One region of the Streptomyces clavuligerus genome, then DNA from elsewhere that is predicted to be linked to it. Evidence: riboswitches for the same ligand, from Rfam matches in the RefSeq annotation. Region 1 holds a riboswitch; each other region holds the start of a gene.
The links. A riboswitch is a leader RNA that binds a small molecule or an ion and turns the genes downstream of it on or off. The one in region 1 is predicted to bind cobalamin.

Region 1 (4,803 bases):
GCGCAGCAGGGTGGTCTTGCCGCTGCCGTTGGGGCCGACCAGGCCGACGGTCTCGCCGGGGGCGGCGGTGAGCGCGACGCCGTCGAGGAGGAGGCGGCCCCCGGTGCCGTAGCGCAGCCCGGTCACGTCGAGCGCGGCCCGCGCGGGTCCGGGCTCCGGGAAGGGCGCGGGCGCGGCCGGGGAAACGGGCCCGGTGGAGGGGGCGGCCCCGGCGGGGGAAGCAGGCCCGGTGGGGGAAGCGGACCCGGTGGAGGGCGGAAGGCTCACAGCGCTGCTCCTTGTGCGGTGCGGCTCCGCATCAGCCACAGGAAGAGCGGCCCGCCGATCAGCGCGGTGAGCACGCCGACGGGGATGTCCTGCGGGGACGCGACGGTACGGGCCGCCAGGTCGGCGACGATCAGCGCGGCGGCCCCCGCGAGCGCCGAGACCGGCAGCAGGGCCCGGTGGGTGGCGCCGACCAGCAGCCGGGCGGCGTGCGGCACCATCAGCCCGATGAAGCCGACGGCCCCGCTCGCGGCCACCAGCACGGCGGTGATCAGGGAGGCCAGGACGAACACGGCGGCGCGGAAGCGGGCCACGTCGAGGCCGAGCACGGTCGCGCTCTCCTCCCCCACCAGCATCAGGTCCAGCGGCCGGGAGAGCGCGAACAGCAGCGGCAGCGCGGCGCAGGTGACGGCCGCGGGCAGCCAGACGGTGTCCCAGCGGGCGCTGCCGAGTCCGCCGAGGGACCAGTACAGGGCCTCCCGGAAGTGCTCGGGCCGGGCGGAGGCCACCAGGACCAGGGTGGTCAGGGCGGTGAGGATGTAGGAGACGGTGACTCCCGCGAGCACCAGCCGGGTGCCGGTCATCCCGCCGCCCCTGCTGGCCAGCGCGTAGACGAGGACCAGTGCGCCGAGGGCGCCGAGGAAGGCGCCGACGGGCATGGCGACGGCGGTGGTGACGCCGATGCCGAGGGTGAGGACGAGGACGGCGCCGGTGGACGCCCCGGAGGAGATCCCCAGCAGGAAGGGGTCGGCGAGCCGGTTGCGCACCAGGGCCTGGAGGACGCAGCCGACGACGGCGAGTCCGGCCCCGACGACCGCCCCGAGCAGGACCCGGGGCAGCCGTACCTCGACCACGATGGTGCGGAAGGGGCTGGGCGCGGCGCCGGGCAGCAGGGCCCGGACGACCTCGCCGGGCGGGATGCGGACCGAGCCGAGCGCGAGCCCGGCCACGGCGGCGGCGACGAGGGCGAGCGTCAGCCCGGTGAGGACGGCGGCGCGGCGGAGCCAGGACGCGGCCGGGGCGCCCGGGGCCTTCGGCGACCCGGCGGGCACCGTCCGGAACAACCGCTTCCCCGTCTTCCCCGGCTGCTCGGTGCCCGCCGGTCCCGCCGTCCCCACCGCCTTCACCGGTCGGCTCACCGGTCGAACTGGGCGGACAGCTTGGCGATGGCGTCGGGCGCCCGTACCCCGAGGACCGCGTCCGACAGCGGCAGCACCGCGAAGCGCTTGTTCTTGATCGCGGGAACGTCGCGCAGGGCCGGGTCCCTGAGCAGCCGCTCCTTCTTCTGGGCGACGCTGACGGAGCCGTAGTCGAGGATGAGGACGACCTCCGGCTTGCGGGCCACGACCTCCTCCCAGGTGGCCTCGCCGAACGACTTGTCGATGTCGGCGAAGAGGTTGCGTCCGCCCGCGCGGGTGATCAGCTCATGGCCGATGCCCTTGCCGCCCACGGTGGTGGCGGTCTTGTCCCCGGCGTCGTAGACGAAGACGGGGACGGGCGGCTTCCCGTCGCGCCGCTGCTCGGTCCCGGCGACCGTGGCCCGGGCCTTCGTGATCCACCGCTCGGCGCGCTCGGGGACGCCGAAGGTGCCCCCGACCTCCTCGATCTCCTGGTAGAGATCGTCCATGGTGGTGCGCTTCTCGGTGCAGTACTCCACATTGAGCCTGCTGTCGATGCCGGAGTCCTTCAGGGCGTCGCGGGTGCGGCCGTCCTTGGCGTCGAAGGCGGTGGCGTATCCGCCGTAGACGAAGTCGGGGTTGGCGGCCAGCAGTTTCTCGCGGGAGGGGTACTCCTTGGCGATGACGGGGATGGCCTCGTACGCCTGGCGGTAGCGGGGCAGGACCGCGTCGTCGAGGTAGGCGGTGCCGACGACGGACTTCTCCAGCCCCAGTTCCAGCATGATCTCGGTGACGTGCTGGTTCATGGTGACGACCCGCTGCGGGGCGGCCTTGTAGGTGGTCTTCACCCCGCAGTTGTCGACGGTGTACGGGAAGGGACCGCCGGGGCGGGCGGCCTCGGTCCCTCCCTTCCCGCCGCTGTCGGAGCTGTCGGAGCCGCAGGCGGTGAGCGTGAGCAGCAGGGCGGTGGTCAGGGCGGCTGCGGTGGCAGCGGAACGGCGCCTGGACATGGCGGGGTACGGCCTCCTTGGGGATTTCCACGTCCCCTGTGATGGGAGAAGGGCGGCGGGTCAGTTCCTGACTGCCGGGCCGGGGCCCGGGTCACAGTGGCGGGACCGTGCCGGAGTCACACCGGCTTCCTGGGTCCCGCCGCCCTGCTGTGCAGTAGTGCGGTGCGGTGATCGTACGTGGTCAGTAGGCGTCCACGACCTTGACGTCCTCCTCGGTGACGGTGCCGTCCACGATCCGGAAGGAACGGAACTGGAAGGGCCCGGCGCCGTCGGTGTCCGCCGTGGAGACGAGGACGTAGTGGGCGCCCGGCTCATTGGCGTACGAGAGGTCGGTACGGGAGGGGTATGCCTCGGTGGCCGTGTGGGAGTGGTAGATGATCACGGGCTCTTCGTCCCGGTCGTCCATCTCGCGGTAGAGCGTGAGGAGGTCGGCCGAGTCGAATTCGTAGAACGTGGGCGAGCGGGCCGCGTTCAGCATGGGGATGAAACGCTCGGGGCGTCCGGTGCCCGCGGGGCCCGCGACGACGCCGCACGCCTCGTCGGGGTGGTCGGCGCGGGAGTGCGCCACGATCTGGTCGAAGAGGGCCTTCGTCAGCGTCAGCATGCGGATCAGCATAAGCAGACGAGCTGCGGAAACGTTCCGTCCGAGAGAACCGGGAGCAGGTGCTCCGAGCCTCCGCGGGAACGGGGGAAACGGGAGAGACAGAAGACAAGGGCGGGGCCGTACGGTGTCGTACCGTACGGCCCCGCCCTGGTGTGTCCGGTGCCCGCCCCTCGGGGCGGCCCCGGGGTCAGTCCTTCTTGCTGAAGGCGTCCCCCTGGGGGTTGCGCCGCTTGAGCACCAGATAGGCGACGCCGAGCAGCAGGGCCCAGACCGGGGCCACATAGAGCGAGATCCGGGCGTCCTTGTCGATGCCCATGAGCACGATCACCATGCCGATGAAGGCGAGCGCGAACCAGCTCGTCCAGGGGGCGCCGGGCGCCTTGAACGTGGAGTGCGGCAGCTCACCGCGGTCGGCCTTGGCGCGGTAGCGGATCTGGCAGACCAGGATCATGATCCAGGCCCACATGCCGGAGATGGTGGCGAAGGAGACGATCTTGTTGAACGCCTCGCCGGGCCACTGGTAGTTGATCCAGACACCGATCAGCATCAGACCGGCGGAGAACGTGGTGCCCAGCAGCGGGGTGCCGTTCCTGGTGAGCCGGGTGAAGATCCCCGGGCCCTGTCCGTTGAGCGCGAGGTCGCGCAGCATCCGGCCGGTGGAGTACATGCCGGAGTTGCAGGAGGAGAGCGCGGCGGTCAGCACGACGAAGTTGACGATGGCGGCGCCGACCTGGAGCCCCATCTCGTCGAAGGCGGCGACGAACGGCGAGACCCCGGGCTGGAACTTGGTCCAGGAGACCACCGACAGGATCATGATCAGGGCGCCGATGTAGAAGATCGCGATACGGACCGGGACGGTGTTGATCGCCTTCGGCAGGTTCTTCTCGGGGTCCTTGGACTCACCGGCGGTGACGCCGACCAGCTCGACGGCGAGGAAGGCGAACATCACGATCTGGAGGGTCATCAGGGTGCCGCCGATGCCCTTGGGGAAGAATCCGCCGTCGTCCCAGAGAAGGGTGACGGACGCGGTGTCCCCGGCGTCGGAGAAGCCGATCGTCAGAATGCCCGCACAGATGAGGATCATGCCGATGATCGCGGTGACCTTGACCATCGAGAACCAGAACTCCAGCTCGCCGAAGAGCTTCACGGAGATCAGGTTGGCGCCGTAGAGAATGATCGTGAAGGCGAGCGCGGAGATCCACTGGGGAATGTCCCACCAGTAGGTCATATAACTGGCCGCCGCGGTGACCTCGGTCATTCCGGTGACCACCCAGAAGAGCCAGTAGGTCCAGCCGGTGACGAAGCCCGCGAAGGGGCTGACGAACTCCCGCGCGTAGTCGGAGAACGAGCCCGCGACCGGGCGGTACATCAGCAGCTCGCCGAGCGCGCGCATGATGAAGAAGATGACCACGCCCGCCACGGCGTAGGCGAGGATCAGACTGGGGCCCGCCTTGGAGATGCCCTTGCCCGCACCGAGGAAGAGTCCGGTGCCGATCGCGCCGCCGATGGCGATCATCTGTATCTGCCGGGCGTTCAGCGCCCGGTGGTAGCCCTGGTTCTCGCCCTGGGCCGCGGCCTCGGGCGGTGGGGACCCGTCGGGTCCCGCGACACCCTTGCCGTCGTGCCCGTCTTCCTTGCCGACCTGCACTGAGGTCATGGTGATGCGCCCTTTCTCCATGCGGACCCGCTCCCGCTGCGATGCGTGCGCGCGGACGCGGATCAGGTCCTGATCCCCCCGGATACGGATGGAGTGCCACCGGCGATCCGCCGGCTCAAGCGCCTCCAGGAGCATGGGTGGCGCCCCTGG
Region 2 (4,803 bases), on a different replicon from region 1:
TTGCGCCTGCCGTGGATGTCGGCGCTCCTGCCGAGCAGGGGCGCCCACATGACGCCCGCCAGCATGGCGGTGGCGTTGAGCCATGCCGCCTGGTCGGTGCCGAAGTGGTCGAGCATCTCCGGGAGGACGACGAGGGGCGCGGTGATGGCCGAGTCGACCACGAAGTTCACCAGGACCAGGACGGTCACCAGGCCGATGAGCCGCCCGTTCGCTCTGGCGTCCGTGCTTCCGGTCCCGCTCTGCCGTGTTGAGGACTGCATGACGACGACGCCCCCTCGATCTATAAGATACGTGCAGGTTTCTTATCTCGACAGTAGAGTGCCCCGACAAGAAACGTCAAAGGCTCCAAGGAGAGTTGTGGGACGACGGCGCGGCGAAGCGCTTGAGGCGGCGATCCTCGACGCGGCCTGGGACGAGCTGAACGAGCGGGGCTACACGAACCTCACCACCGACTCCGTCGCCCGGCGCGCGGGCACCAGCAAACCGGTGCTCTACCGGCGCTGGGCGGACAAGCGGAAGCTGGTGGAGGCGGCCGTCGTCCGCCGCAACGTCACCCAGTTGACCGTCCCGGCCGACACCGGGTCCCTGCGCGGCGACCTGATCGCCACGCTCACCGGGGCCAGCGAGCGGCAGGGCCCGGTCCTCGCCCAGCTCAGCCTGCTGCTCGCCGGATACTTCGCCGAGACCGAGACCAGCTTCACCGAACTGCGCGAAATGATCATCGCCGGACGCCGCTCCGGACGCGATGAGATCATGGAGCGCGCCATCGCGCGCGGCGAGATCGACCCGTCCAGGCTCACACCGCGGATCGCCGCGCTCCCCTTCGACCTGCTGCGGGGCGAGACGATGATGACGCTGCGTCCGGTCGCCCCCGAGGTGATCGAGGAGATCGTCGACACGATCTTCCTCCCGCTGGTCCGCCCCGCCGACGGGGACCGGTCATCTGACTGAGGGGCAGCGGATCAGCCTTCCACGCGGTTGGCGCGAGGTGGGCGAGGGCCCACAGGAACGGTGATGAGGGTCGGCGGCGGGCGGGTGCCGCCCAGCGTGGTCGTGCATCCCTCGCCGTCCTCACGGCAGATGTACCGGGCGACGCACTCTCCCCTGCCGGCGACCGGGGCGAGGCCGCCGCTGCCCGGGAGCCGGGCCCGCCGCCCGGGCAGCCCCGCACGGCGGGACCCTGCGGACAGCCCAGCCGCCCGCCAGACAGAAGTCACGCAGGCCCGGAACGCGCGGGCCGTGCCAGACCGCCGCCGTTCCGCCCGGCGGGCCGCGCCGAGATCCACGCCGCGGCGACGGCGACGGCGACGGCGACGGCGACGGCGACGGCGACGGCGACGGCGACGGCGACGGCGACGGCGACGGAAAGAACGACGGCCGGACGGATCGCACACTGGATTTACTAGGACGTCCAACTATATAGTCGCGAGCAAGGCCCGCGGTGCAGGGAAGCCGGTGTGATTCCGGCACGGTCCCGCCACTGTGACCGGGGAGTATGCCGTCGAGCGTTACGCCACTGACGAGTTGGACGTCGGGAAGGCGGACGGCGCGCGCTGATCCGGGAGTCAGGATACCGGCCGCGGGATGTTCCGTGTTGTCCACGAGGATGGAGCTGACACGCATGGCACCGCCGCGCCTCCACGATCCCGGCAGCCCCGCTCCGGACGTCCGTACACCGGTGCGTCTCCCGGCGGCCCGCTGCCGACGGTCCGCCGCCTGACGGCTCCCCGCCATACGCGCTCTCGCGCCGCCCCCCGCACGCGGACACCACCGTGTCCGCGTGCCCGCCGGACGGCGCGCCATCCGGATCACCTGACGAGAGCAGGCAGACATGGTCCGAGCGTCCGACCGCGCCACCGTGCGCGAACTGACCCACTTCATCGGCGGCAAGGCCGTCCCGGGCACCTCCGGGGAGCATGCCGACGTGTACGACCCCAACACCGGGGAGGTCCAGGCGCGGGTACCCCTCGCCGGCCGGGACGAGACCAGGGCGGCCATCGCCGACGCGGTCCGCGCACAGCGCGAGTGGGGCGGCTGGAACCCGCAGCGCCGGGCCCGGGTCCTCCTCCGCTTCCTCCGGCTGGTCGAGGAGGAGAAGGACACCCTGGCCCGGCTGCTCTCCTCCGAGCACGGCAAGACGATCGCCGACGCGCACGGCGACATCCAGCGCGGACTGGAGGTCGTGGAGTTCGCCGCCGGTATCCCGCATCTCCTCAAGGGGGAGTTCACCGACAACGCGGGCGGCGGCATCGACGTCCACTCCCTGCGCTCCCCGCTCGGCGTCGTCGCGGGCATCACCCCGTTCAACTTCCCCGCGATGATCCCCCTCTGGAAGGCCGCACCGGCCCTCGCCTGCGGGAACGCCTTCATCCTCAAGCCCTCCGAACGCGATCCGTCCGTCCCGCTGCGGCTCGCCGAACTCTTCCTTGAGGCCGGGCTGCCGCCCGGGGTGCTCAATGTCGTCAACGGCGACCGACAGGCCGTGGACACCCTCGTCGAGGACCCCCGCGTCGCCGCCCTCGGCTTCGTGGGCTCCACCCCCGTCGCCGCGCACGTCTACGCCACCGCCGCCGCCCACGGCAAGCGCGCCCAGTGCTTCGGCGGCGCCAAGAACCACATGGTCGTCATGGCGGACGCCGACCTCGACCAGGCCGTGGACGCCCTGATCGGCGCCGGATACGGCTCGGCGGGGGAACGCTGCATGGCGGTCTCCGTCGCCGTCCCCGTGGGCGAGGAGACCGCCGACGCGCTCGTCGCCCGTCTCAAGGAACGCGTCTCCGCGCTGCGGATCGGCCGCAGCGACGACCCGGAGGCGGACTTCGGCCCGCTGGTCGGCCCGGACGCCGTCGAACGGGTCCGCCGCTATGTGGACCTCGGGGTCGAGGAGGGCGCGGAGCTCGTGGTCGACGGGCGGGACTTCGTCCTGCCCGGCCATGAGAACGGCTTCTTCGCCGGTGCGACTCTCTTCGACCGGGTCACCCCCGCCATGGCCATCCACCGTGAGGAGATCTTCGGGCCGGTCCTGTGCGTGGTCCGCGCCGCCGACTACGAGGAGGCCCTGCGGCTGCCCAGCGAACACCTCTACGGCAACGGCGTGGCCATCTTCACCCGGGACGGGGACACCGCCCGGGACTTCACCCGCCGTGTCGACACCGGCATGGTCGGCGTCAACGTGCCCATCCCGGTCCCGGTCGCCTACCACACCTTCGGCGGCTGGAAGCGCTCCGGCTTCGGCGATCTCAACCAGCACGGACCGGACGCCATCCGTTTTTACACCCGGACGAAGACGGTCACCTCCCGCTGGCCCTCCGGGGTCAAGGAGGGCGCCAGCTTCACCATCCCCACGATGGGCTGACCCGCCATGACCACCACACTGCTCACCGAGGAGCAGCAGGCCCTCGTCGAGACCACCCTCGACTTCGCCCAGGACCACCTGGCGCCCCACGCCCTCGACTGGGACCGCGACAAGCACTTCCCCGTCGACGTGCTCCGCAAGGCCGCGGGGCTCGGCCTCGGCGGCGTCTATGTCGGCGAGGAGTCCGGCGGCTCCGGCCTCAGCCGCGCCGACGGCGTCCTCGTCTTCGAGACCCTGGCCACCGGATGCCCCTCCATCGCGGGCTATCTCTCCATCCACAACATGGTCGCCTGGATGATCGACCACTACGGCGACCCCGCCCAGCGCGACCGCCGACTGCCCCGGCTGTGCTCCATGGACGACCTCGCCAGCTACTGCCTGACCGAACCGGGCGCCGGATCGGACGCGGCGGCCCTCGCCACCCGCGCCGTCCGCGACGGGGAGGGCTGGGTGCTCAGCGGCGTCAAGCAGTTCATCTCCGGCGCGGGCGCCTCCCAGCTGTATGTGGTGATGGCCCGTACCGGCGGCGAGGGAGCCGCCGGAGTCTCCGCGTTCCTGGTCGAGAAGGACGACCCCGGTGTCGGCTTCGGACCCGACGAGCGGAAGATGGGCTGGAACGCCCAGCCCACCCGGCAGGTCGTCCTCGACGGCGTACGCCTGCCCGCCGACCGGCTCCTCGGCCGGGAGGGCGAGGGTTTCCGCATCGCCATGAACGGCCTCAACGGCGGCCGTCTCGGCATCGCCGCCTGCTCCCTCGGCGGCGCCCGCAGCGCGCTGGACCGCAGCCTCACCCACCTCGCCGACCGGGAGGCGTTCGGCCGCCGTCTGCTCGACGCCGACGCGCTGCGCTTCCGGCTCGCCGACATGGCGACCGAACTCGCCGCCGCCCGCGCCCTGGTCCAGCAGGCGGCGCAGGCCCTCGACCGGGGCGACCCCCAGGCCCCGTACCTCTGCGCGATGGCGAAGCGGTTCGCCACCGACACCGGCTACACGGTGGCCGACCGCGCTCTCCAACTCCACGGCGGCTACGGCTACCTCAGCGAGTACGGCATCGAGAAGATCGTCCGGGACCTGAGGGTCCACCGGATTCTGGAAGGAACGAACGAGATCATGCGCGTCATCGTGGCCCGTGGACTGACGGAGGCGTTCGGATGACCGGCCCCGCCCATCCCTCAGGCCCTGCCCGCCGCACAGAACCTGCCCACCTCTCAGACCCCGTTCGCCCCACTGGACCCGTCCACCCCTCAGAACCTGCCGACCCCACCAGCCCTGTCGGCCCCACCGACCCCACTGGCCCTGCCCGCCTCACCACCGCCACCGCCACCGCCACCGCCACCGCCACCGCCGCCGACCGGACGGCTGACGCCGCCGAGGAACACGTCCTCCTCAGCACCACCGGACGGGCCGCCCGCATCGTCCTCAACCGTCCCCGGGCCCTCAACGCCCTC
Region 3 (4,803 bases), on a different replicon from region 1:
GTCGCCGAACTCGGCGTAGCACATATGGGTGTGGATCTGGGTGCCCGGTGCCACGCCGCCGGTGGTGACGCGGAACGCCTCGGTGGCCCAGGCGAGGTAGTCGGCGTGGTCGGCGGCGCGCAGCGGCAGGGTCTCCCGCAGGGCGGGTTCGTCGACCTGGATGACGGCGGTGCCCGCGGCCTCCAGGTCGTTCACCTCGTCGCGGAGGGCGAGGGCGACCTGCCGGGCGGTGTCGGCCAGCGGCTGGTCGTCGCGGACGAAGGACCAGGCGAGCATGGTCACCGGGCCGGTCAGCATGCCCTTGACCGGGCGGTCGGTGAGGGACTGGGCGTGGGTGGTCCAGCGGACCGTCATCGGCTCGGGGCGGGAGATGTCCCCGGCGAGGACCGGCGGGCGGACATAGCGGGTGCCGTAGGACTGGACCCAGCCGTGCCGCAGGGCGAGGTAGCCGGTGAGCTGTTCGGCGAAGTACTGCACCATGTCGTTGCGCTCGGGCTCGCCGTGGACGAGGACGTCGACGCCGGTCTTCTCCTGGAACGAGATGACCTCGGCGATCTCGGCGCGGATGCGGTCCTCGTACCCGGCGGTGTCGATCCGTCCGGCCCGCAGGTCGGCGCGGGCGACGCGCAGTTCGTCGGTCTGCGGGAAGGAGCCGATGGTGGTCGTCGGCAGGAAGGGCAGACCCAGGCGTTCGCGCTGGGCGACGGTGCGCTGCCCGTAGGGCTGGGAGCGGCGGGCGTCGGCGTCGGTGACCGCTTCGGAGCGGGCGCGGACGGCGGGGTCGCGGGTGATGGGGGAGGTGGCGCGGGAGGCGAGGGCGGCGCGGTTGGCGGAGAGTTCGCCCTCGATGGCGGCGGTGCCCTGGGCCAGTCCCTTGGCGAGGGTGACGATCTCGGTGGTCTTCTGGCGGGCGAAGGCGAGCCAGCGCAGGATCTGCGGGTCGATGTCCCGTTCCAGGGCGGCGTCCAGGGGGACGTGCAGCAGCGAGGAGGAGGCGGCGACGTCGACCCGGTCGGCGAGCCCGAGGAGGGTGCCCAGGGTGGACAGGGACTTCTCCAGGTTGTTGACCCAGATGTTGCGGCCGTTGACGACTCCGGCGACCAGGCGCTTGCCGGGCAGTCCGCCGACGGCGGCGAGGTCGTCCAGGTTGGCGGCGGCCGATTCGGTGAAGTCCAGCGCCAGACCGTCGACGGGGGCCTTGGCCAGCACGGACAGCGCCTCGCCGAGGCGGTCGAAGTAGGAGGCGACCAGCAGCTTCGGACGGTCGGTGAGCGCGCCCAGCTCGCGGTAGGCGCGGGCGGCGGCGTTCAGCTCGGCCGGGGTGCGGTCCTGCACGAGGGCGGGTTCGTCGAGCTGCACCCACTCCGCTCCGGCGGCCTTGAGCGCGGCGAGGATCTCCGCGTAGACGGGGAGGAGGCGGTCCAGGAGGGTCAGCGGGTCGAAGTCCGCCGCCACTCCGGGGGCGGGCTTGGCGAGCAGCAGATAGGTGACGGGTCCGACGAGGACCGGGCGGGGGGTGTGTCCCAGTTCCAGGGCCTCGGTCAGCTCGGCGGTCTGCTTGGCCGGGTTCGCGGTGAAGACGGTGTCCGGACCCAGCTCGGGGACCAGGTAGTGGTAGTTGGTGTCGAACCACTTGGTCATCTCCAGCGGCGCCACCTCCTGGGTGCCGCGGGCCATGGCGAAGTAGCCGTCGAGCGCGTCGGCGGCGACGGCCGCCCGGTGCCGCTCGGGGATCGCGCCGACCAGGACGGTGGTGTCGAGGACATGGTCGTAGTACGAGAAGTCGCCGGTGGGGACCTCGTCGATCCCGGCGTCGGCCAGTTCCCGCCAGTTGCTCCGGCGCAGTTCGGCGGCGGTGGCGGTGAGGGCGTCGGCGGTGACACGGCCCTTCCAGTAGCCCTCGATGGCCTTCTTCAGCTCCCGGCCCTGCCCCTGACGGGGGTAGCCGTACACGGTGGACCGTGCTGCCGCGGCTGCGGACTTCGTGGTCACGGAGATCTCCTTCGCGAGATGAATCCCTGAGAACCCGGCGACGGGACGAGGACGCGAAGGGGTGACGAACCGGACGGGTACGACCTCGCGCGGCAAGGCGCGGTCGTCCGCCTGGTATGAACGCCGACCCGCCCACGAGGTCACCGGATATCCGTACCCGGCACTGGGTCCGTGTACGGGCAACGGGCAGGTCTTCGGACTCACGGGCACACCCGCCGGAGCGTTCTCCGGCGGACACCTACTGGCCGTCGCTTCCCAGGCCCTCCCGGACCCAGTGCGTATGACGGCGGTCGTTCCCGCTCACCGCTGCGGGGCAGTCCCGGATTCCCACCGGGTTCCCTCTTACGACGCACCCGTCTGGCGGACGGGGCGAACCAGCTGCACCGGTCACTCTAAGCTCCCGGTTTGCCGGTGTGCCGCAACTTGTCCAGAATCCGGACGGTGAGATGAGACACGCCGCCGGGAGGGGTCGCCGGGCGGTGGACGGGGTACGCCCTGATCACGTTCCCCGTCCGCTCGCGTCCCACCTCACCGCGCCCCGTCGTACACATGGAATCCGCGCCCCGTCTTGCGCCCCAGGAGCCCCGCGGCCACCATCCGCTGGAGCAGCGGCGGAGGGGCGTAGAGCGGCTCCTTGAACTCGTCGTAGAGCGAGACGGCGATCGAGGCCACGGTGTCGAGGCCGATCAGGTCGGCCAGTTTCAGGGGTCCCATGGGGTGGGCGCAGCCCAGCTCCATGCCCGTGTCAATGTCGGAAGCGGTGGCAAGGCCGGATTCAGCCATTCGGACGGCGGCCAGGAGGTAGGGGATCAGCAGCGCGTTGACGACGAAACCGGCCCGATCCTGTGCGTGGATGACCGTCTTGCCCAGTGTGGTGGTGACGAAGGCTTCCACCGTGGCGACGGTGTCCGGGGCGGTGTGCAGGGAGGTGACGACCTCCACCAGCGGCAGCACCGGTACCGGGTTGAAGAAGTGGAGCCCGACGACCCGGTCGGCACGGCCGGTCGCCATCCCAAGGCTCATGATCGGGATGGCGGAGGTGTTGCTGGCCAGGATGGCCGACGGAGCTGTGACGATCTTGTCGAGCGCGGCGAACAGCTCGTTCTTCGCCTCGGGGTTCTCGATGATCGCCTCGATGACGAGCTGCCGGTCGGCCAGCCGCTCCAGACCGCTGGTGAAGACCAGGTGGCCGAGGGCGTCCTCGGCCACCTCCTGGTTCAGCTTGCCGCGTCGCACGGCCCGGTCCAGTGAGGCGGCCACCCGCTTCCGCGCCGCCCGCGCGGCCATGTCGTCCGCCTCGCAGACCACGGTGTCGAGTCCGGCCCGCGCGCAGACCTCGGCGATGCCCGCGCCCATCTGTCCGCCGCCGACCACGCCGACGCGTCGGATGTCCGTGCTCATGAAGTCTGCCCCTCTCGGCGGACAAGGTGACGGCTGTAGGCGTCCGGGGTGAAGAAAGGAATCAACTCGCCTGCGAGGGCGGTACGTTCGAACGTGGCGCGCACCTCGTCCAGCGGCGCCCACGGGTAGGCGGCGCCGAGCGCCGACAGTTCCTCGTCCACCAGGTCCCGTACCGTCCCCCGGTCGGTCATGCCGTGGCGCAGCCACTGCCAGATCTGGACCCGGGCGATCTCGGCGGTGGCCGCGTCCTCCATCAGCCCGTTCAGCGCGACGGCACCCCGGCCGTCCAGCCAGGCGGCGAAGTAGCGCAGGGCCACGGCGACGTTGACGCGGAGCCCCTGCGGGGTGGGCGGTCCGCTGATCCGCCGCACTGACAGCAGGTCGGCCGCCGTGACCTCCACATCATCGCGGGACCGCTCGATCTGATGAGGCCGTTCGCCCAGCACACCGTCGAACACGGCCCGGCAGACCGGGACGAGCCCGGGGTGGGCGACCCAGGAGCCGTCGAATCCGTCCTCCGCCTCACGCTCCTTGTCCAGCCGGACGGTGGCGAGCACCGCCTCGCGCGCGGCCGGATCACGGCCCGGGACCTGGGCCGCCATGCCGCCGATGGCGTGGGCTCCGCGCCGGTGGCAGCTCTGGACCAGCAGTTCGGTGTAGGCCCGCAGGAAGGGGGCGGTCATGGTGACCTTCGCCCGGTCCGGCAGGACGAAGTCGGGACGGTGGCCGAAGTTCTTGATCAGGCTGAACAGATAGTCCCACCGTCCGGCGTTGAGCCCCGCGCTGTGCTCGCGCAGCTCGTAGAGGATCTCCTCCATCTCGAAGGCGGCGGTGATCGTCTCGATGAGGACGGTGGCCCGGATCGTGCCCCGGGGAATGCCGAGGAGGTCCTGTGCGAGAACGAAGACCTCGTTCCAGAGGCGGGCCTCGTGGCGGCTCTCCAGCTTCGGCAGATAGAAGTACGGACCGGCTCCCGCGTCGATCTGCCGCTGGGCGCAGTGGTGGACGTACAGACCGAAGTCGACGAGCGCGGCGGGCAGCGGCCGGTCCTGGTACGACAGATGCTCCTCGTCGAGATGCCAGCCGCGCGGGCGGACCATGATCGTGGCGAGCGGTCCGTCGGCGGGCAGCCGGTACTCCTTCCCGTTCTCGGCGGTGAAGTCGATCCGCCGTTCGACGGCGTCGAGGAGATTGAGCTGGCCGCCGACGATATTGCTCCAGGTCGGGGCGGTGGCGTCCTCGAAGTCGGCCATCCAGACGCGGGCGCCCGAGGTGAGGGCGTTGACCGTCATCCGGCGGTCGGGCGGGCCGGTGATCTCGACCCGGCGGTCGGCCAGCCCGGGGGCGGGCGGCGCCACCCGCCACGAGGGATCGGCGCGGACGGCGGAGGTCACCATCGGGAATTCGAGC
Region 4 (4,803 bases), 1.1 Mb from region 1:
TCCGCCACCCGCACCGGCCCGCCGAGCGCGGCGGTCATGTAGTGGATCGCGGGCAGCTCCCGCACCAGCGTGGAGACGGCCGTGGCGTGCACGGCGTGGGTGTGGACGACGGCGCGCGCCCCGGTGTGGCGGTAGACCTCCAGATGGAGCGGCAGCTCACTCGTGGGTCCGAGCGTGCCGAGCACCTGCCGTCCGTCGAGGTCGACGCCCACGACGTCGTCCGGGGAGAGCCGGTCGTAGGGCACCCCGCTGGGGGTGACCAGGATCAGTTCGCCGAGCCGGGCCGAGACATTGCCCGATGTGCCCACCACCAGGCCCTCGGCGGCGGTCCTGCGGGCGGTGTCCACCACGGCCCGCCAGGTCGTGTCGATCGCGTCCTGCCGCACGTAATCGGTCATGTGAACGATCCTGTCAGCATCGGGCGCCCGACTACAGAGGGCGACCATCGGGAGACGCGAAACGGCTCACCCGGCAAAGCGGTCAGATCCTTGGAAAAGGTGATGAAAGCCACTTTGATCGGCGTCCATCCCGTCACAGAGGCCCATCCAGCCCCCCGAGAACGGAAGCGGAACCATGATCCTCAGTTGGATCAACCGGGATGCCCGCCTGAGTTCACCTTCCGTTCACTCAGGTTACCTACGTTCGCCGAGCCACTGACGTCCAAAGATTGCCTGGGTAAATGGAACACATCACGCTGCTGCTCGCGATTGTGATCGTGACGGCTCTCGTGTTCGATTTCACGAACGGTTTCCACGACACCGCCAACGCGATGGCGACGACCATCTCGACCGGCGCGATGAAGCCCAAAGCCGCGGTGGCCATGTCCGCCGTGCTCAACCTCGTCGGCGCGTTCATGTCCGTGGAGGTCGCCAAGACGATCTCCAGCGGCATGGTCGACGAGTCAGGCATCACACCAGAAGTGATCTTCGCGGCGCTCGTCGGCGCCATCCTCTGGAATCTCCTGACGTGGCTGGTCGGCCTGCCGTCCAGCTCCTCGCACGCCCTCATGGGCGGTCTGATCGGCGCGACCATAGCCTCGGTCGGCATCAGCGGCGTCAACGGCGGCACCGTCGTCACCAAGGTGCTGATCCCCGCCCTCGCGGCCCCCCTGGTGGCCGGTATCGGCGGTTACCTCGCCGCGAAGCTGACCTACAAGCTCGGCAAGAACATCGACGACAAGACCAGCGCCAAGGGCTACCGCGCGGGGCAGATCGCCTCGGCCGGCCTGGTCTCGCTCGCCCACGGCACCAACGACGCCCAGAAGACGATGGGCATCATCACGCTGGCCCTGGTCGCCGGCGATGTCCTCGCCCCCGGCTCCAACCCGCCCATGTGGGTCATCGTCTCCGCCGGTGTCGCGATCGCCCTCGGCACCTACCTCGGTGGCTGGCGCATCATCCGCACCATGGGCAAGGGCCTGACCGACCTCCAGCCGCAGCAGGGCTTCGCCGCCCAGACCAGCGCCGCGAGCGTCATCCTGGCCTCCTCGAACCTGGGCTTCTCGCTCTCCACCACCCACTCCTGCTCCGGCGCCGTCATGGGCTCGGGCCTCGGCCGCAAGGGCGGTGTGGTCCGCTGGTCCACCGCCACCCGGATGTTCGTCGCCTGGGGTCTGACCCTGCCGGCCGCCGGTCTGGTCGCCGCCCTCTCCGAGCTGGTCACCAAGCAGGGCCCCTGGGGCGTCGGTGTCGTCCTCGCCTTCCTGATCGGCTCCTCCGTCGCGATCTGGGTCTACTCCCGCCGCCAGGTCGTCGACCACACCAACGTGAACGAGGCCGAGACCGCCGAGGAGACGGACGCTCCCGGTGTGGTCACCACCGCCATGGCCGCCGTCACCCCGCCGCCCGCCGGTGTCGTCACCGGTCAGGACGGGTTCCAGAAGACCCCGGCCACCCCGGCCACCGCCCCCGACTCCGGCCCGGCCAGCCCGGCCGCGGTGTAAGGACAAGATCAGCATGAACATCGACTGGGTAGCCCTCGGCTCCGTCTTCGGCGTGAGCCTCCTGGCCACCGTGACCATCGCGGGCCTCTTCGTCCTCGGTCTCGTCGGCCTCAGCAAGCAGGAGATCGCCTCCGCGCAGGGCGGCTCGGCCGTCCTCGCCCGCACCAGCGCCTACCTCTGCTTCGCGCTCTGCGCCGTCGCGGTCAGCTTCGGGATCTACCTGATCGTCACCTGACGAGCGGCGCGACAGCCGAACGAAAAGGGCCGGGCATCCCCCAGGGACGCCCGGCCCTTCCGTGTGCCCGCGCACCCCGCCGTCGCAGGTCAACGGCAGGTTGACGGCTGTTCTCACAGCGTGGTGGACTGCCGGGGCCAATGGGCGGCAGCAGAGGAAGCCGGTGCGAATCCGGCGCGGTCCCGCCACTGTCACCGGGAACCCCCGGAAGCCAGGAACTCTCGCCGCCGATCACGTCGAACCAGGGCGCGGACACCCTGAGTGAGGACATATCGCCATGCCCGGCCCCGACCCCACCCCCGTCGCCCCGGCGGCCCTCTCGTGCGCCCCCGGAACCGGTGGCTGAGCCGGTGCGGGCCGAACGGATCTTCGTCTGCGGCGCCGCCGCGGGCATCGCCGCCGATCTGCTGCTGGGCGACCCCCGCCGGGGCCACCCCGTCGCCGCCTTCGGGCGGGCCGCCGGGGCCGTCGAGCGGGTGCTCTGGCGCGACCACCGCGGCTGGGGCGCCCTGCACACCGCCGTCTGCGCCGGGGGCACCGCCGCGGGCGCCGCGCTGCTGGCCCGGGGCGCGCGCCGCAGCCCGGCGCTCTCGCTGGCGCTGACCGCCGCCGTGACCTGGTCCGTCGTCGGCGGCACCACCCTGGGCCGGGAGGCCGGGACCATCGGTGCCGCGCTGGCCGAAGGGGACACCGAACGCGCCCGGGCGCGGCTGCCGCATCTGTGCGGCCGTGATCCGCAGGCCCTGGACGAGCGGGGGATGGCCCGCGCCGTGGTGGAGTCCGTGGCCGAGAACACCTCCGACGCCGTCGTCGGCGCGCTGGTGTGGGGCGCGCTCGGGGGTGTGCCCGGACTCGCCGCGTTCCGCGCGGTCAACACCCTGGACGCGATGGTCGGCCACCGCTCCCCCCGCTACCAGCGCTTCGGCTGGGCCTCGGCCCGGCTGGACGATCTCGCGGGCTGGCCGGGGGCCCGGCTGACGGCCGCCCTCGCGGTGCTCGCGGGCGACGACCCGAAGGGCGCCGTACGGGCCTGGCGGGCCGACGCCCACCGGCACCCCAGCCCCAACGCCGGACCGGTCGAGGCGGCCTTCGCGGGCGCCCTCGGCGTACGGCTCGGCGGGACCCTCGCGTACGGCGGGCGGGTGGAGCACCGCCCGGTGCTCAACGGCGGCGCGGGCCGCCCGGTGGAGATCGCGGACATCGAGCGCGCGGCCCGGCTCTCCCGGCGGGTGGGGCTGCTGGCGCTGGGGGTCAGCGCGGTGGGGCGGCTCGCCGCCGGACACATGCTGCGGACAGCGCGCGGGGGACGGGGAGGGACACGATGACCGGAGGCGGACTGCTCGTCGCGGGCACCACGTCCGACGCGGGCAAGAGCGTCGTCACCGCGGGGATCTGCCGCTGGCTGGTGCGCCAGGGGCTGAAGGTGGCCCCCTTCAAGGGGCAGAACATGTCGCTCAACTCCTATGTGACCCGGGACGGCGCGGAGATCGGCCGGGCGCAGGCGATGCAGGCGCGGGCCGCCCGGGTGGAGCCGACCGCGCTGATGAACCCGGTCCTGCTCAAGCCCGGCGGGGACCGCACCAGCCAGGTCGTGCTGCTGGGCCGCCCGGTGGGCGAGATGGGCGCCCGGGGCTACTTCGGCTCCCCCCAGGCCCCCGGGGACTCCCCCGGACCGCTGCGCGGGGGCGGCCGGGAGGCCCTGTTCGGCACCGTCATGGAGTGCCTGGAGGAGTTGCGCGCCACCCATGACGCGGTGATCTGCGAGGGCGCGGGCAGCCCCGCCGAGATCAATCTGCGGCGTACGGACATCGTGAACATGGGCGTCGCCCGGGCCGCGCAACTGCCGGTGCTCGTCGTCGGCGACATCGACCGGGGCGGCGTCTTCGCCTCGTTCTTCGGCACCACGGCCCTGCTCACGGCCGAGGACCAGCGGCTGGTCTCCGGCTATCTCGTCAACAAGTTCCGCGGCGACGTGTCCCTCCTCGAACCGGGGCTCGACATGCTCCGGGGGCTGACCGGGCGGCCGACGTACGGGGTGCTGCCGTACGCGCACGGCCTCGGCATCGACGAGGAGGACGGGCTCCGGGTCTCGCTGCGGGGCGCGGTCCGCGAGTCCCGGCCGACCCCGCCGGCGGGCGAGGACGTGCTCCGGGTCGCGGTCTGCGCGGTGCCGCTGATGTCGAACTTCACCGACGTCGACGCGCTGGCCGCCGAGCCGGGCGTCGTCGTCCGCTTCGTCGACCGCCCGGAGGAGCTGGCCGACGCCGATCTGGTCGTCGTCCCCGGCACCCGGGGCACCGTCGGCGCCCTGCGGTGGCTGCGGGAGCGCGGACTCGCCCGGGAGCTGGCCCGCCGGGCCGCCGCGGGCCGTCCCGTGCTCGGCATCTGCGGCGGGTTCCAGCTCCTGGGCGAGCACATCGAGGACGGGATCGAGTCCCGCGCCGGGTCCGTGCCCGGTCTGGGGCTGCTGCCCGTACGGGTGCGCTTCCACGCCGGCAAGACGCTGGCCCGGCCGGTGGGCACCGCGCTCGGTGAGCGGGTGGAGGGGTACGAGATCCATCACGGTGTCGCCGACGTCCTGGGCGGCGAACCCTTCCTGGACGGCTGCCGGGTCGGCGCGGTGTGG

Region 2: it holds a riboswitch for cobalamin, as region 1 does, so the genes downstream of both, CRV15_RS32630 (CoA-acylating methylmalonate-semialdehyde dehydrogenase) here and CRV15_RS18325 (ABC transporter substrate-binding protein) in region 1, are expected to answer to the same signal.
Region 3: it holds a riboswitch for cobalamin, as region 1 does, so the genes downstream of both, metE (5-methyltetrahydropteroyltriglutamate--homocysteine S-methyltransferase) here and CRV15_RS18325 (ABC transporter substrate-binding protein) in region 1, are expected to answer to the same signal.
Region 4: it holds a riboswitch for cobalamin, as region 1 does, so the genes downstream of both, CRV15_RS22940 (cobalamin biosynthesis protein) here and CRV15_RS18325 (ABC transporter substrate-binding protein) in region 1, are expected to answer to the same signal.

The regions. Positions count from the first base shown of each region.
Region 1 is NZ_CP027858.1:4,350,834-4,355,636, reverse strand. It holds gene CRV15_RS18335 (ABC transporter ATP-binding protein) at 1-267, opposite strand, end outside; gene CRV15_RS18330 (FecCD family ABC transporter permease) at 264-1,316, opposite strand; gene CRV15_RS18325 (ABC transporter substrate-binding protein) at 1,400-2,392, opposite strand; adenosylcobalamin (AdoCbl) riboswitch at 2,416-2,551, opposite strand; gene CRV15_RS18320 (M67 family metallopeptidase) at 2,574-2,996, opposite strand; gene CRV15_RS18315 (amino acid permease) at 3,184-4,653, opposite strand.
Region 2 is NZ_CP027859.1:999,612-1,004,414, reverse strand. It holds gene CRV15_RS32640 (MFS transporter) at 1-260, opposite strand, end outside; gene CRV15_RS32635 (TetR/AcrR family transcriptional regulator) at 358-951, shown strand; cobalamin riboswitch at 1,423-1,596, shown strand; gene CRV15_RS32630 (CoA-acylating methylmalonate-semialdehyde dehydrogenase) at 1,832-3,355, shown strand; gene CRV15_RS32625 (acyl-CoA dehydrogenase family protein) at 3,362-4,510, shown strand; gene CRV15_RS32620 (enoyl-CoA hydratase/isomerase family protein) at 4,507-4,803, shown strand, end outside.
Region 3 is NZ_CP027859.1:988,752-993,554, reverse strand. It holds gene metE (5-methyltetrahydropteroyltriglutamate--homocysteine S-methyltransferase) at 1-1,992, opposite strand, end outside; cobalamin riboswitch at 2,161-2,386, opposite strand; gene CRV15_RS32580 (3-hydroxybutyryl-CoA dehydrogenase) at 2,521-3,393, opposite strand; gene aceB (malate synthase A) at 3,390-4,803, opposite strand, start outside.
Region 4 is NZ_CP027858.1:5,443,857-5,448,659, reverse strand. It holds gene CRV15_RS22955 (class II aldolase/adducin family protein) at 1-398, opposite strand, end outside; gene CRV15_RS22950 (inorganic phosphate transporter) at 680-1,942, shown strand; gene CRV15_RS22945 (hypothetical protein) at 1,956-2,177, shown strand; cobalamin riboswitch at 2,285-2,420, shown strand; gene CRV15_RS22940 (cobalamin biosynthesis protein) at 2,528-3,502, shown strand; gene CRV15_RS22935 (cobyric acid synthase) at 3,499-4,803, shown strand, end outside.